DNA from 2 places in the uncultured Bradyrhizobium sp. genome. Region 2 is predicted to be linked to the other one. Evidence: riboswitches for the same ligand, from Rfam matches in the RefSeq annotation. Region 2 holds a riboswitch; the other holds the start of a gene.
The links. Region 2 has a riboswitch for S-adenosylmethionine ahead of ACFE72_RS04395 (O-succinylhomoserine sulfhydrylase). Riboswitches for the same ligand answer to the same signal wherever they lie in the genome.
Positions count from the first base shown of each region.

Region 1: another riboswitch for S-adenosylmethionine. It lies ahead of ACFE72_RS16585 (homoserine O-acetyltransferase); the one in region 2 lies ahead of ACFE72_RS04395 (O-succinylhomoserine sulfhydrylase).

Region 1 is NZ_CAXUNQ010000034.1:43,885-51,637, reverse strand. It holds partial or broken gene ACFE72_RS16610 (Clp protease N-terminal domain-containing protein) at 1-809, opposite strand, end outside; gene ACFE72_RS16605 (MOSC domain-containing protein) at 1,029-1,799, shown strand; gene ACFE72_RS16600 (TIGR02594 family protein) at 1,938-2,582, opposite strand; gene ACFE72_RS16595 (alpha/beta fold hydrolase) at 2,808-3,671, shown strand; gene metW (methionine biosynthesis protein MetW) at 3,767-4,435, opposite strand; gene ACFE72_RS16585 (homoserine O-acetyltransferase) at 4,437-5,630, opposite strand; SAM riboswitch at 5,718-5,797, opposite strand; gene ACFE72_RS16580 (chorismate mutase) at 5,971-6,819, shown strand; gene ACFE72_RS16575 (pyridoxal phosphate-dependent aminotransferase) at 6,846-7,753, shown strand, end outside.
Region 2 is NZ_CAXUNQ010000004.1:162,402-170,154, forward strand. It holds gene ACFE72_RS04385 (PQQ-dependent sugar dehydrogenase) at 1-539, shown strand, start outside; gene ACFE72_RS04390 (2'-deoxycytidine 5'-triphosphate deaminase) at 616-1,758, opposite strand; SAM riboswitch at 1,837-1,916, shown strand; gene ACFE72_RS04395 (O-succinylhomoserine sulfhydrylase) at 1,988-3,181, shown strand; gene ACFE72_RS04400 (SGNH/GDSL hydrolase family protein) at 3,261-4,229, opposite strand; gene ACFE72_RS04405 (SGNH/GDSL hydrolase family protein) at 4,243-4,965, opposite strand; gene ACFE72_RS04410 (OpgC domain-containing protein) at 5,001-6,242, opposite strand; gene apaG (Co2+/Mg2+ efflux protein ApaG) at 6,459-6,851, shown strand; gene ACFE72_RS04420 (Hsp33 family molecular chaperone) at 7,038-7,753, opposite strand, start outside.

The DNA of each region.
Region 1 (7,753 bases), on a different contig from region 2:
GAGGTTACTTCCTGCAGCACGGCTTTCAGCCGCTCCTCGAACTCGCCGCGATATTTCGCACCGGCAATCAGCGCGCCCAGATCGAGCGACAGCAGCTTCTTGTCCTTCAGGCTTTCCGGTACGTCGCCGTTGAGGATGCGAAGCGCCAAGCCCTCGACAATGGCGGTTTTACCGACGCCGGGCTCGCCGATCAGCACCGGGTTGTTCTTGGTGCGGCGCGACAATACCTGGATCGTTCTGCGAATTTCCTCGTCGCGGCCGATCACCGGGTCGAGCTTGCCGTCGCGCGCGGCCTGTGTGAGGTCGCGGGCATATTTCTTCAGCGCGTCATAGGCATTTTCGGCCGTGGCGCTGTCGGCGGTGCGTCCCTTGCGCAGGCTTTCGATCGCCGCGTTCAGGGTCTGCGGCGTGACGCCGCCCTTGCGCAGGATCGACCCGGCGTCGCTGTCCTTGTCGAGCGTCAGGCCCAGCAGCAGCCGCTCGACGGTGACGAAGCTGTCGCCGGCCTTCTCGGCGGCTTTTTCCGCCGCGTCGAACGCCCGCGCCAGTTCCGGCGCCAGGTAGACCTGTCCGGCGCCGCTTCCGGAAACTTTGGGCAGCTTGTTGAGTGCATCCTCGGTGGCTTTGAGGATGGCCCGCGAATTGCCGCCGGCGCGATCGATCAGACCGCCGGCGAGCCCCTCGCCGTCATCGAGCAGCACTTTCAGCATATGCAGCGGCGAAAACTGCTGGTGCCCGTCGCGCACCGCGAGCGACTGCGCCGACTGGATAAATCCCCGCGCGCGTTCGGTGTATTTTTCAATATTCATGGTGGGTTTCCCTCAGCCTGCCGATCCGCCCCTTCAGGCACGGACATGGCATCTTCACTGGGTTTCCGCCTGCCGCATTGACGTTCCTCAATCAGCCGGCGGTCGTCGCCGGTGTGTTCCGGCTTGGGGCAAATGTGGGAACAGGACGTCTCAAAGTGAAGAGGCGGCATCGCAAATTCATGCAGTGGCGCCCTGCCCGGAAATCTTTTAGACAGCCGGATGGCCGAAAACTTCCGCGCTGAAATCGCCAGTCTTTACCGTTATCCGGTCAAGGGCCTGTCCCCCGAGCAGCTTCCGCGCGTCACGCTGGGCGTCGGCCAGACGCTGCCCGCCGACCGCCGCTATGCCATCGAAAACGGCCCCAGCGGCTTCGATCCGGCGCAGCCGAAGTGGATGCCGAAAACCCACTTCCTGATGCTGATGCGGGACGAATGGCTAGCCGGGCTGCACACCCGTTTCGACGATGCGAGTAACGTCCTGACGGTTTGCCGCAATGGTTCGATCTCGGCCCAGGGCGATCTTGAAACAGCGCCAGGCCGTGCCGCCATCGAGCGGTTTCTTGCCTCGCATTTTGCCGACCTGGTCAACGGACCGCCTAAGATCCTTTCTGGGATTGACCACAGTTTTTCCGACGATTCCAAAAAGGTGGTTTCGATCATCAATCTCGACAGCCTCGAAGCCATCGAAGACATCGTCGGCCAGCCGGTGCATCCGCTGCGCTTCAGGGCCAATCTCTATGTCAGGGGCTGGCCGGCCTGGCATGAGTTCGACCTGATCGGCCGGCCCCTTACGATCGGCGGCGCGCGCCTGAAGGTCGTGAAGGGGATCAAGCGCTGCGCCGCTATCAACGTCGATCCCGACACCGCCGCGCGCGACCTCAACATCCTGAAGGCGCTGATGCGCCGGTTGGGGCATATTGATTGCGGGATATATGCAGAGGTGATTGCCGGCGGCGACATTGCCGAGGGGGATGAGGTCAGCAACGAGTGAGTATCCGCGCCTGTCCCGGACGTGGTGCGGGCATGCTTCATGCCGCTCCGCACAGCCGGAGTCCGTTACGGCCCCGGCTCCGCAGCGCACCACGTCGCGTGGTGCGGCGCCGCGCTGCGTCCGGGGCACCGGCCTGTCTCATCCCGTCGGCATGACGTAGGCGTAGATGCGCCTGCGTGAATAAACCGACTCGGCGACGCGGTGACCGTGATTACCGGATACGACGATCGGATTGCCTGACGCGTCGATACCGCTGACCACGCCGACATGCCCGCCGCCGCGCCGGCCCATCACTGCGATGGCGCCGACCTGTGGGCCGGACACGCGATGGCCGTAGCTTGCGAAGGAACGCGCCATGTCCGAACCGGTGCCGTGAAGGCCGGAGCGTTGCAGCACCATGTTCATGAAGCGTGCGCACCACAGCCGGCCGCGGCCGGTGGGATTGCCGCCGATATAGCGACGCGCTTCGGCGACGACAGCCGACGACGAGCTGCGAGCCGCGGCAGGCGATACCCTGGCACCGCTTGTCATATGCGCGCGCGACCGGGTGGTACCGGCGTCTTCAGCCGCGGCCCGCGCGACGTGGCGGCGATGATGATGCCTGTGGCGATGATGCAAGTGGCGATGCAAGTAATGATGGACGTGATGCGCGCGGGCGTGCCGACCTGCGCCGTGATGATGAGACCTTGCGGAAGCCGGCGTTGCCGAGGCGACGAAGACCAACGAAGCTGCCGCCAGCACGATGAACCCAAGCAACCGGCGGAACGCAGTAAACTGAACCATACTCAATCCTCTTTTACACCCTATTCCCGGTCGAGCCCGTGAAGGCCCAGCGTCCCGGGGGTAAGACGAATTGCGTGTGGCGAGAGCAAGACGCGATGCGGCGGCGCGGGATTGATTTCAGGGTCATATCGGGATCATTTCATGACCGGGAAGATTGCGCCTGCCTCATTGCGGCGGCGAACATCAACTGCGATTTTTCATGGCTGCCATGCGAAAGGAACCGACATGCCCTATGCCGACACCAAGGACGATGTGCGCCTGTATTTCGAAGAAGTCGGAAGCGGCACGCCGATCCTGTTCGTGCACGAATTCGCCGCCGACTACGCGAGTTGGGAGCCGCAGATGCGTTACTTCTCGCGCAGCCATCGTTGCATCACCTATTCGGCGCGCGGCTACATCCCCTCGCACATCCCGGATTCGGCGGATGCCTACAGCTACCAGCACTTCCGCGACGACGCGGTCGCGGTGCTCGATCACCTGAAAATTCCGGCCGCCCATCTGGTCGGCTTGTCGATGGGCGCCTATTCGGCGTTGCAGGCCGGCATCCAGATGCCGAAGCGTGCGCTGTCGCTGACGCTGGCCGGTGTCGGTTCAGGGTTCGAGAAAGAGCGCCTGCAGGGCTTTCGCGATCAATGCATGGCGCATGCCGAGGAATTCGAAAAGGGCGATCCCGACGTCGTCGCCAAGGTTTCCGGCATGGCACCCGGGCGAATTCCGTTTCTGATAAAGGACCCGCGCGGTTTCAAGGAATTTTACGATGCGCTCGCAAAGCATGATGTGCAGGGTTCGGCCCACACCCAGCGTGGCTTTCAGCGCGGGCGGCCGCCGCTTTACGAGTTCGAGGATGACATCAGCCGCCTAACCTTGCCGACGCTGATCATCGTCGGCGACGAGGACGATTCCTGCGTCGAGGCCAGCCTCTATCTCAAGAAGCGCATCGCAACCTCGGGATTGGCGATGTTCCCGAAAACCGGCCATGTGCTCAATCTGGAAGAGCCGGCGCTGTTCAACGAAACGCTGGAACGGTTTCTGGTGCAGGCGGAAGCCGGCCGCTGGGGAGCGCGCGATCCGCGGTCGGTGCGGCCATGATTCCCGGCATGGCCGGGCTGTCCCGGCCATCCACCTCTTCCTTTCGCCGAAGCAAGAAAGACGTGGATGCCCGGCCCAAGGCCGGGCCTGACGGGTTACCGGCCCTTGCCCGCGCGGCTCAGCAGGAACACGCCCTGCTCGCCGAACATGTTCCAGAACCACCAGGGCGCGTTGAGCCGCAGCGGCCGGCCGTACAGATCGAGCGCGACCGCACGCTCCATCTTGACGTTGATCTCGTCGCAGAGCTGCACGAAATCCTTGATGGTGCAGAAATGGATGTTCGGCGTGTCGTACCAGGTCGCGGGCAGATTTTCCGTGCGCGGCATATGGCCGCCGACCAGCAGTTGCAGCCGCATCTTCCAGAAGCCGAAATTCGGGAACGACACGATGGCGCGCCGTCCTATCCGCAACAGGTTTTCCAGCACCACGCGCGGCTGCCGCGTGGCCTGCAAGGTCTGCGACAGGATGACGTAGTCGAAAGCATCGTCGGGATAGTTGACGAGGTCGGTGTCGGCGTCGCCCTGCACCACCGCGAGGCCTTTTGAGACGCAGCGGTTGACGCCCTCGCGCGACAGCTCGATGCCGCGGCCGTCGATGCCGCGGGTTTCCAAGAGTTGCAGCAGGTCGCCCTCGCCGCAGCCGACATCGAGCACCTTGGAGCCGCGCTCGACCATTTGCGCGACCAGCAGGTGATCGCCGCGGTAATTTTCGCTGCCGCGCGCAGCAAGTTCCGGCAGCGGCAAGACCTGTTGCTGCGCCGTCATGCTATGCCCTCAGGCCGCGCGCCTTGCCGGCCGATTCCAGAAAGGCCCTGGAAATTTCGAAAAACTCCGGCACGTCGAGCAGGAAGGCGTCGTGGCCGCGATCGGTCTCGATCTCGGCAAAGGACACCCGCGCGCTGGAGGCATTGAGCGCGTGCACGATGGCGCGTGCTTCCGACGTCGGAAACAGCCAGTCCGACGTGAAGGAGACCACGCAGAACCGGGTCTGGATGCCGCGAAACGCTTCCGCCAGCACCCCCTTATGATCGGCGGCGATGTCGAAATAATCCATTGCCCGCGTCAGATAGAGATAGCTGTTGGCGTCGAACCGCTCGACGAACGACGAGCCCTGGTAGCGCAGGTAGCTCTCGACCTGAAAATCCGCGTCGAAGGAAAACGTCGGCAGTTCGCGGTTCTGCATCCGGCGTCCGAACTTGCGATGCAGGGCGGCATCCGACAGATAGGTGATATGGGCGGCCATCCGCGCGACGCCGAGGCCGCGATGCGGATCGGTGCCCTCCTTGAAATAGCGGCCGCCGCGCCAGTCCGGATCGGCCATCACCGCCTGCCGCCCCAGCTCGTGGAACGCGATGTTCTGCGCCGAGTGCCGCGTGCTGCAGGCCACCGCCAGCGCCGAGAATACCCGCGCAGGATACGCCGCGGTCCACTGCAGCGCCTGCATGCCGCCCATGGAGCCGCCGACCACGCAAAACAGCGTTTCAATGCCGAGACGATCGAGCAGCATCGCCTGCGCGCGCACCATGTCGGGAATTGTGATGAGGGGAAAATCCAGACCCCACAATTTGCCGGTGGCGGGATTGGTCGTTGCCGGCCCGGTCGAGCCCATGCAGCCGCCGATCACGTTCGAGCAGATGATGAAATACCTGTCGGTGTCGAGCGGCCGGCCGGGACCGACCATGGTCTCCCACCAGCCGGGCTTGCCGGTCACCGGATGCACATTGGCAACGTGCTGGTCGCCGGTCAGCGCATGGAAGATCAGGATGGCGTTGGACCTGTCGGGGTTGAGTTCGCCATAGGTCTGGTAGGCGATCTGGAATGGCGTCAGATCAATGCCGCAATCCAGCCGCAACGGCTGGTCCGCGCCGAACAGCGCCAGTTGCGAAGACGGATGATCCGCTTCGTGCGCGCGCTCCTCGGTGTGGACAGCCAGGCTTGGTATCGACTTCACATTTGCCATTTTGGGTCCGACCTCCTTGGAGGTTTCACAACAGCACGGGAAATCAGGCCATAAAAAAACCCGGCCTGAACAATGAGTTCGGCCGGGATCAAATTGTCCCCGGCCTGTTTAGCAAGTTATTTAACGTGGCTGCAAGCCGGCCGGCTCAAATGACCACAGAACGGCCAAGCTAATCCCAAGCTAGGTTTCCGTCAAGACGGCTGGTCATTGCGCGGCGCGAAGCGACGAGGCAATCGGTTTTTCCGACCGCACAGAACCGGATTGCTTCGCGTTGCTCGCGATGACGGGGGGCGGTTGGCCCTTGCGGCGGGCTTCGAAGGATGGTTGTAGGTCACTCACCATGTCCCAACCGCCCCCGGCGCCGCCCTCGCTCGAGCTGCTGCGCAAAGAGATCGACGCCATCGACGAGCAGGTCCACGGTCTGCTGATGGCGCGCGGCGACATCATCGATCGCCTGATCCAGGTCAAGCAGACCCAGGAGATCGGCTCCGCGTTCCGTCCGGCGCGCGAGGCCGACATGATGCGGCGGCTGGCGGAGCGCCATCGCGGCATCCTGCCGCTCGATACGGTCGAGAGTATCTGGCGCGTCATCATCTCGACGTTCACTTACGTCCAGGCGCCGTTTTCGGTGCATGCGGATCTGTCACTCGGGGAATCCACGATGCGGGATTCGGCCCGCTTCCATTTCGGCTTCACCGTTCCCTTCGTCGCGCATTTCAACGCGCCGGCGGCGGTCGAAGCCGTGGCCAGATCGAAAGGCGATCTTGCGCTGGTGTCCGCGACTTCCAGCCGCGCGCCATGGTGGATCGCGCTCGAGACCGACGGCGCGCCGAAAATCATCGCCCGGCTGCCGTTCATCGAACGCGCCGATCACCCCGCCGCGTTGCCGGTGTTCGTGGTGTCGCGCGTCGCCGACAGCGCGATGGTGACCGAAGTGGAGACGTGGAGCGTGCGGGTTTCGGGGTGGAACGCGGAAGTCGCCCGCGCGCTGTCGCCGCTGGCGGAGATCGTCGCGGTGCCTGACGCCGCCTGTGACGGCGCGGCGCTGCTGGTTTCGGTGGCCGGCGCCCAGAGCGTGGAAAAGATCAGATCGGCGCTGATCGAAGCCGGCGCCTCGGTGCGCTCGACGGCTCTCGTCGGCAGCCACGCAAGGCGCTATACGGTGGTCCCCAGCGGGGCGGCGAAATAGCCTGCCCCGAATATCCGGAGTTGACGATGTCCCGACCCATGCCGAATCCCGGCATTCTCGATATTGCGCCCTACACGCCCGGCAAAAGCCCAGTGCCGGAGCCGGGCCGCAAGGTGTTCAAGCTGTCCGCCAACGAGACCCCGTTTGGCCCCTCGCCGAAGGCCATGGAAGTCTACAGGCAAGCCGCAGCGCATCTCGAGGATTATCCGGAAGGAACGTCGCGGGTGTTGCGCCAGGCGATCGGCCGCGCCTTCGGGCTCGATCCCGACCGCATCATCTGCGGCGCCGGCTCCGACGAGATTCTCAATCTTCTGGCGCACACCTATCTCGGCCGCGGCGACGAGGCGATCAGCACCGCGCATGGTTTTCTGGTCTATCCGATCGCGACCAAAGCGAACGGCGCCGCCAATGTAGTCGCGCCGGAAACCGGTTTCACCGCCGACGTCGACGCCATCCTGGCGCGGGTCACGCCACGGACAAAACTGGTTTGGCTCGCCAACCCCAATAATCCGACCGGAACGTACCTGCCGTTCGACGAAGTCAAGCGGCTGCGCGCGGGATTGCCGCCCCATGTGCTCCTGGTGCTCGATGCCGCCTATTCGGACTACGTCTCGCGCAACGACTACGAACTCGGCATCGAACTGGTGGCGACCACGGACAATACCGTGATGACCCACACCTTCTCCAAGATCCACGGCCTCGCGGCGCTGCGGATCGGCTGGATGTTCGGTCCTGCGCATATCGTCGATGCGGTCAACCGGATTCGCGGACCGTTCAACGTCTCGACGCCGGCGATGCTGGCGGCCGTCGCGGCCATCGAGGACACCGCGCATATGGAGATGTCGAGGACGCATACCGAGCACTGGCGCAACTGGCTGACCGCGGAGATCGGCAAGCTCGGCCTCAAGGTGACGCCAAGCGTTGCGAATTTCGT
Region 2 (7,753 bases):
CATCCTGGCAGCCGCAGAGCGGCGCGTTGTGGGTTACCGTCAATGAGCGCGATGAACTCGGCAACGATCTGGTGCCCGACTATATGACATCCGTAAAGGACGGCGCGTTTTATGGCTGGCCCTATAGCTATTACGGCCAGCACGTCGATACCCGCATGGATCCGCAGCGGCCCGATCTGGTGGCGAAAGCGATTGCGCCGGATTATGCGTTGGGCGCACATACCGCGTCGCTTGGTCTCACCTTCAACACCGGCAACCTGTTTCCGGAAGCGATGGCCGGCGGCGCCTTTGTCGGCCAGCACGGTTCGTGGAATCGCAAGCCGCGCGCCGGCTACAAGGTGATTTTCGTGCCGTTCGCCAACGGCATGCCGTCCGGGCAGCCGCAGGATATCCTGACCGGATTCTTGAATGACAAGGGCGAAGCACAGGGACGCCCCGTCGGCGTCAGAATCGACAAGCAAGGCGCGTTGCTGGTCGCCGACGATGTCGGCAACGCGGTATGGCGTGTCACACCGTCGGCCAGGTCGGCGATGAAGTAGACCGGATGATCGTAACGACAGCCGGAGCGAGCACGGCGCCGGTCCTCGATGTCGCTTGGCTTATCCAGGCCCCACGCTAAGCTACCCGAAAATGCTTGCTGAGCTTCAATCCCTGCGCCTGGTAGTTGGAACCGATGCGCTGGCCGTAGAGCGCGTCGGGCCGCGCCAGCATTTTCTCATAGACCAGGCGGCCGACGATCTGGCCGTGCTCCAGAATAAACGGCACCTCGCGGGAGCGTACTTCCAGCACCGCGCGCGAACCGTGCCCGCCGGTGCCGGCGTAACCGAAGCCCGGATCGAAAAAGCCCGCATAATGCACGCGGAATTCGCCGACCAACGGATCGAACGGCACCATTTCGGCGGCGTAATCCGGCGGCACCTGCACCGCCTCTTTCGATGCCAGGATATAGAACTCGCCGGGGTCGAGGATAAGGCTGCCGTCGGGACGCGCGGCGATCGGCTCCCAGAATTCCTCGACCGCATATCCGCCGCGGCGATCGATATCGACCACGCCGGTGTGCCGCTTGGCACGGTAGCCAACAAAGCCATTGGCATTCGCGCCGCTTAGATCGACGCTCAAGGCCACGCCGTTGACGAGATCGGCGTCGTCGGCATCGACCAGCCGCTCCAGATGGTGCAGTGCATCAAGTTCGTCGGCATTGAGGATGGCGTCGCCGGTGCGAAAACGCGCCTGCGACAGCCGCGATCCCTCGCGCAGCAACACCGGAAATGTCTTCGGGCTGATCTCGGCATAGAGCGGCCCATGATAGCCGGCACCGATCATGTCGAACCGCCGTGTGCCGTCGGCGATCACCCGCGTGAACACATCGAGCCGCCCGGTCGAGCTTTTCGGATTGGCGGCGGCGACAATCTCGGGCGGCAGCGCGAGGCTTTCCAGCAACGGCACGATGTAGACGCAGTTGGTTTCCAGTACCGCGCCATCGCTCAGATCGATTTCGTGCAGTTTCAATTCGTCGATGCGCTCGGCTACCGTCGAACCCGGACCGGGCAGGAAGCTGGCGCGGACGCGGTAGGCGGTATCGCCAAGCCGCAGATCGAGGCTGGCGGGCTGGATCTGGCTTTCGACAAACGGATAGGCCGGCAGAATGAACCCGGCATCCGCCATCGCCGCGATCATGCGGTCGGGCAGAATGCCATTGGCATCGGAGGCAAGCGCAAACGCCACGTTGGTTGTCCTTCGGGGACGGCTCGTTGCCATTCCAGCCGCTGAAAATACCGACTTTATCGGTTATCCGAAGGCGGACTTGACGGAAAGGGCGAGGTGGATTAACAGCACGACTTATCCCGTGGTGATTTGAGCCGGCCGGCTTGCAGCCACGTTAAACAAGTCGCTAAACAGGCCGGGGACACGTGTGATCCCGGCTTGTGGAAATTTTTCCAGGCCGGTTTTTTTGTGATCGTTTCTCGACGGTCACGATGGAGGTCACGTGACGGAAGCATCATCCACTGCACATTACCGCCCCGAAACCCGGCTGGTCCATTCCGGCACGCTACGCTCGCAATACGGCGAAACGTCCGAGGCTCTGTTCCTGACGCAAGGCTTTGTCTACGACACCGCCGAACAGTGCGAGGCGCGCTTCAAGGGCGACGATCCCGGCTTTCTCTATTCGCGCTTTTCCAATCCGAACGTTTCAATGTTCGAGCGCCGGATGATCGAACTCGAAGGTGCTGAAGCGGCGCGCGCTACCGCCACCGGCATGGCCGCGGTGACCACCGCTATTCTTGCACCGCTGAAAGCCGGCGACCATGTGGTGGCGGCCAAGGCGATGTTCGGCTCGTGCCGCTATGTGGTGGAAGATCTGCTGCCGCGCTACGGCATCCAGTCCACGCTGGTCGACGGCCTCGATCTCGCGCAGTGGAAGCAGGCGATGCGGCCGAACACGAAAAGCTGCTTCCTGGAAAGCCCCACAAACCCCACGCTCGACGTGCTCGATATCGGCGCCATCGCCGAGATCGCGCACCAGGCAGGCTCCCGGCTGATCGTCGACAACGTGTTCGCGACGCCGATCTGGCAGAGTCCGTTGGCGCTGGGCGCCGACGTGGTCGTGTATTCGGCAACCAAGCATATCGATGGCCAGGGCCGCTGCCTCGGCGGCATCATTCTGTCATCGGAAGCCTTCATTGCCGACCACATCCACACTTTTCTGCGCCAGACCGGCCCCTCGATGTCCCCGTTCAACGCATGGGTGCTATTGAAGGGGCTGGAGACGCTGGCGATCCGGGTGCGCGCGCAGACCGAAACCGCGGCGGCCATCGCCGACGCGCTGGCAAGCCATCCGAAGATCTCGAGGCTGATCTACCCCGGCCGCGCCGATCATCCGCAGGCAGTGTTGGTGAAGAAGCAGATGCGCGCCGGATCGACGCTGATCGGCTTCGAGGTCAAGGGCGGCAAGGCCGGCGCGTTCCGCATGCTCAATGCGCTGAAACTGTCGCGGATTTCGAACAATCTCGGCGATGCCAAGAGCCTCGTGACGCATCCCGCAACCACCACGCACCAGCGGCTGACACCAGAGGCCCGCGCCGAACTCGGCATCAGCGAGGGGTTTGTGCGGTTCTCCGCCGGTCTCGAGCACCGCGACGATTTGATCGAGGATTTTGCCGCCGCGCTGGAGCAGGCTTAGCGCTCGTTTCCCGACGCAATGCGGCCTTCTTCATGCCGCTTCGCAGAGCCGGGCCCGCATCAAACGCCAAGTTCGTTAACTACATCGGCCGGTACGCCTGCACGTTCGGCGGCACGGCGACGCCGAGCTTGATCTGGCCAACCGATTTGATGATGTCGTCGCCAAGCAGTTGGGCGAAGCAGGCATAGCCCCAGTCGTTCATGTGCAGGCCGTCGGCGACGACGAAACTATCGAATGGAATCGACTGCTTCTCATGCCAGTCGCGCATCACCTCGAAACGGGGGAAAAATCCGGCATGCCGTAGCTCGGCGACCTTGCCCAGCAACTGCACCATCCGGCTGGCATTTTCGCCCTTGGCATTGACCGCGGGCGAATATTGCGGATCGACCAGCACCAGATCGGCCCCCGCGGCCTGGATGCTCGCAACACCCTCTTCCACCAGCTTTGCGGTTTCGGCCGGATCGAGATTACGCAATACCGCATTGGTGCCGACCTGCCAGATCACCATATCGGGCTTCACGTCGATCACCTCGGTCTGCAGCCGCTTCATCATTTCCGGAGCGTCTTCGCCGCCCTTGCCGCGGTTGACCACGGTGATGTCGACGCCGGGATACTGACGGCGCAACTGTGCGGCAAGCCGGTTAGGGTAGGTGAATTCCGGTGAGGTGCTGCCAAAACCTTGCGTCGAAGACGATCCGAACGCCACGATCAAGACCGGTTTTCCCGCCACCAATTTGGCGGCAACATGCGGCAGCGACCCCATCGATTTGCCATCGCCCTTCGGCGAGCGGCACGGAACGCGGCTGAGGATATCTCCGGCCGACTTCGCGACTTCCTTGACCTTCTCGATCGCCTTGCCGGCGAGGCTCTTTTGCTGCAACTGATCAATTCCGGCCGTACCGGTCGTGGCAGCTTGCGTCCCGTCGGTCGGCAAGGCCTGCGCCGGTTCCGCGCGCCCCTGCACCTGTGCCGCCGGCGCCAGCAGCACCAGAGCTGCAAGCGGGATTGCAATGATCGCAGTTCGGAAAGAAGTACCGCCGAAACCCATTAACGCCAAATCCTCAATTCTGCTGGGCCGGACCGATGTGCGCCGCGTCAATCAGGAATTTCGACAGTGCGCGGCCAAGGCAATCATGCACGCGTTTCGCCAGCTCAACGCCGTGCGTAGCGCTGAACAGATCGAAATCGCCGGACTCGTTCCAATGGCGCATCACTGCGAACCTGTCGAATAGCGGAACATCGCGCTGCTGCGCCACCACACGCATGTTATCTATGTAGGGAGCGGCGGAAATCATCGTTTCAGTGCGCGGACTGTATTGCAGATTCATTAAAATTACGTCGGTTCCGGCGCTTTGCAGTGCAGCAACGCCGTCATCGACTCCGACGCGGAAATCGTCAGGGTCGATCGATCGTAGCGCATCGACGGTGCCGGTCTGCCAGATAACCAAGGTCGGTTTTCGCTCTTCAGCGAGCTTGCCCAGGCCGGCGGCGACCTCCTCGGCGGTCTTCTTGATTTGCAGCTCGACGCCGATGTTGACGTTAACCCCGGGCAGTTTTTCGCGGAGGATCGCTTGCAGTCGGCTGGGATAGGCTGTTCCATCGGAAGTATTGATGGTCGACGACCGGCTGCCAACGACCAGAACGTCCAATTTACCGCCTTTTTTCACGACCTCGGCGACCTTGGGCAGCGCACTCTCGCTGGAGAGCAGATAGGCCGGAACCTCGCAGGTTGCAGGAGCATCTTCGGCGCGCGCGGGCACGACGGCCATAAAACCCGTCAGCATTATCGAGCCCAGAACGGTCCTCAAATCGGGCTTCATCACGCCCCTCCCGCCATGTCGGCGTTGGCGTCGCTGCTTTTCCCGCGCGTTCCGCTCTTCGCCGCGACGTCCTTATACCACGAAAACACCCAAGCCGCCGCGGACATAATGACGATTCCGCAAATACTGATAGTGAAGTGCATCCCGGCACCGCCCGACACCTCGGCCAGCACGAAATGCCCGGCGAAGGCCAGGAACACGCCCAGGCAGAAAATTTCGAGCGAATGCTGGCCGCACAGGACCAGCGGCCGCAGCCATGGCGATTTCAATCCCGGCCAATCCTTGGACAGGAAACGCACGGTGATCGCAGCCAGCGCCAGGAAATGCGCAAACCGCAGCACGTCGAGATCGGTCTTGTTGATCGGGTACATCCACTGCTCGAGTCGGCGCGGCATCACATGCGGAAGCTGCGGCAGATACCAGGTCAGCGTCACGCAGAACGCGGCGAACAGATAGACGATACAAATCCACAGCGTAACCGGCGACGACAGGATTCGTGACATCCGCTTCGCGCCGCCCAGCGCGCACCAGGCGCCGAACACGAACAGTAACTGCCAGGCAAACGGATTGAAGGCCCAGAAGCCGTTTGGGTAAGCGGTGAGGTACAGATCGAACTCCCACGTTGCCGCATAGAGCAGGACCGACAGTCCGAGCGTCACGTCGGGCCTGCGTTCCATCATCCACAGGATCAGCGGCAGAAACAGCATCAGCACGATGTAGAGCGGCAACACGTCCATGTTGACGGGACGGAATTTCAACAGCAGCGCCTGGACGATGGTGACATCCGGCTGCTTCAGGAAATCGAGGATTCCCATTTCTTCGGTATAAAGAGGGTTCTCGAAACTGGTGGCAACGTAGGAAATCTCGGCAAGGAAGATGGTGAACAGGAATACGTGGGCGACGTAGATTTGCCAGACCCGCTTGAGAATGCGCGCCGTCGCCACGATAAAGCCGCGCTCGAGCATGGCGCGGCCATACACGAACGCCGCGGTATAGCCCGAGATGAAGATGAAGATTTCGGTAGCATCGGAAAAGCCGTAGTTCCGGATCGTGAACCAGGTCAGGATGTTGGGCGGCAGGTGGTCGATGAAGATCAGCCACAGCGCCAGGCCGCGAAACAGATCGAGCCGCAATTCGCGTTCCGTTCCTGCGACCGGAAGCGCGATGGCGGCCGCCGCGGCCCGCGCGCCGTCGTCCACTGCGATGGAGGGTCCGGCAATCTGGTCGGCGACGGACGTCATCGGGCTCCGCTTCAGACGGGGTGTTTCACCGTCCCGTAAAACCGCATTGGCCCGCAAGTTGCAAGCCATTATCAAATCGGATTCCAGGGCGAAACACGGCGCGCTTTAGGTTAGAACTATGTTGAAACAACGGTGAGCGGGCGCCAGACCTTTCGAAGTTTGGTTTCGCCGCCGCTTTTCGCTATGATGTCCTTGAGCACTTTGAAAGACGCCCGCATGTACCGCGCCGTGACCCGCCAGATTGAAGTCACCGTCGAGCCGAATTTCCTGCCGGAACGTTCGTCCGCCGACAAGCCGGAATATTTCTGGTCCTACACCATTGTCATCGTCAATTCGGGCAGCGAAACCGTGCAATTGCGGAAGCGGCACTGGATCATCACCGACGGCACTGGACGAAAGCAGGAGATTCGCGGCGAAGGCGTGGTCGGCGAGCAGCCGGTGCTCGCGCCGGGCGAACGCTTCGAATATACCTCGGGGGTGCCGCTGCCGACCGCGTCGGGCATCATGGCGGGGCGCTATCAAATGGTGACCGCGAGCGGCGAACCTTTCGAGATCGACGTTCCGACGTTTTCGCTCGACAGCCCGGATGGCAAGCGCACGCTGAATTAAGGTGTTCGGCGCCTGGCACGCGGCAATCCATTCTGTTCGAAAGACTCTTGCCAAGCCCGATGGATGCGGGGTCAAGCCCGCGTATGACGCGGAGATGCGCTCCGTTCCCCTGACGCATCGCAACGCGCAGTTGTTCGCAAAGCGATGCGCTGAGCCGGGGTCCGGCCGTACACGCCCGGGGAAGACCTACTCCACCCCCGCCTGTTCCGGCGTGAACTCATACACCGATGAACAAAATTCGCAGGTCACCGCGATCTTGCCGTCTTTCACCATCTCGGCGCGGTCGTTCGGCGCGAAACTTTTCAGCATCGCTGACACCGCCTCGCGCGAGCACGAACATTGCGCGCGCAGCGGCAGCGACGGAAACACCCGCACGCCGCGCTCATGAAACAATCGATACAGCAGCCGTTCGCCCGACAGATCCGGGTCGATCAGTTCGACGTCTTCTACCGTTGCGATCAGCGACTGGCCTTCGACCCAGGCGTCGTCTTCGGCCACCGTGTGCGCCGCCACTCCTTCCGGCGCGTCGCCGGGGTCCAGGTCGGGCTGCCGCGCGCGCTCGGGCGCCTTGGGCAGGAATTGCAGCAGCAGGCCGCCGGCACGCCAGCGATGCCGTGGTCCTTCTCCGCCGCGCCATTCCTCGCCGACCGCGAGCCGCACCCTGGTCGGAATCTGCTCGGAGCGCAGAAAATATTCGTGGGCGGCGTCTTCGAGGCTGCCGCCTTCGAGCGCCACCAGCCCCTGATAGCGGCTCATATCCGCACCTTGATCGATGGTCATGGCGAGATGGCCATGTCCCAGCAGCGCGCCGGAATTCAGACCCGGCGCAAGCCGCGCGGCATCGAAACGCGCATAGGCGCGCAACCGGTCCGGAGCCTGGAAATCCACGATCAAAAACGACA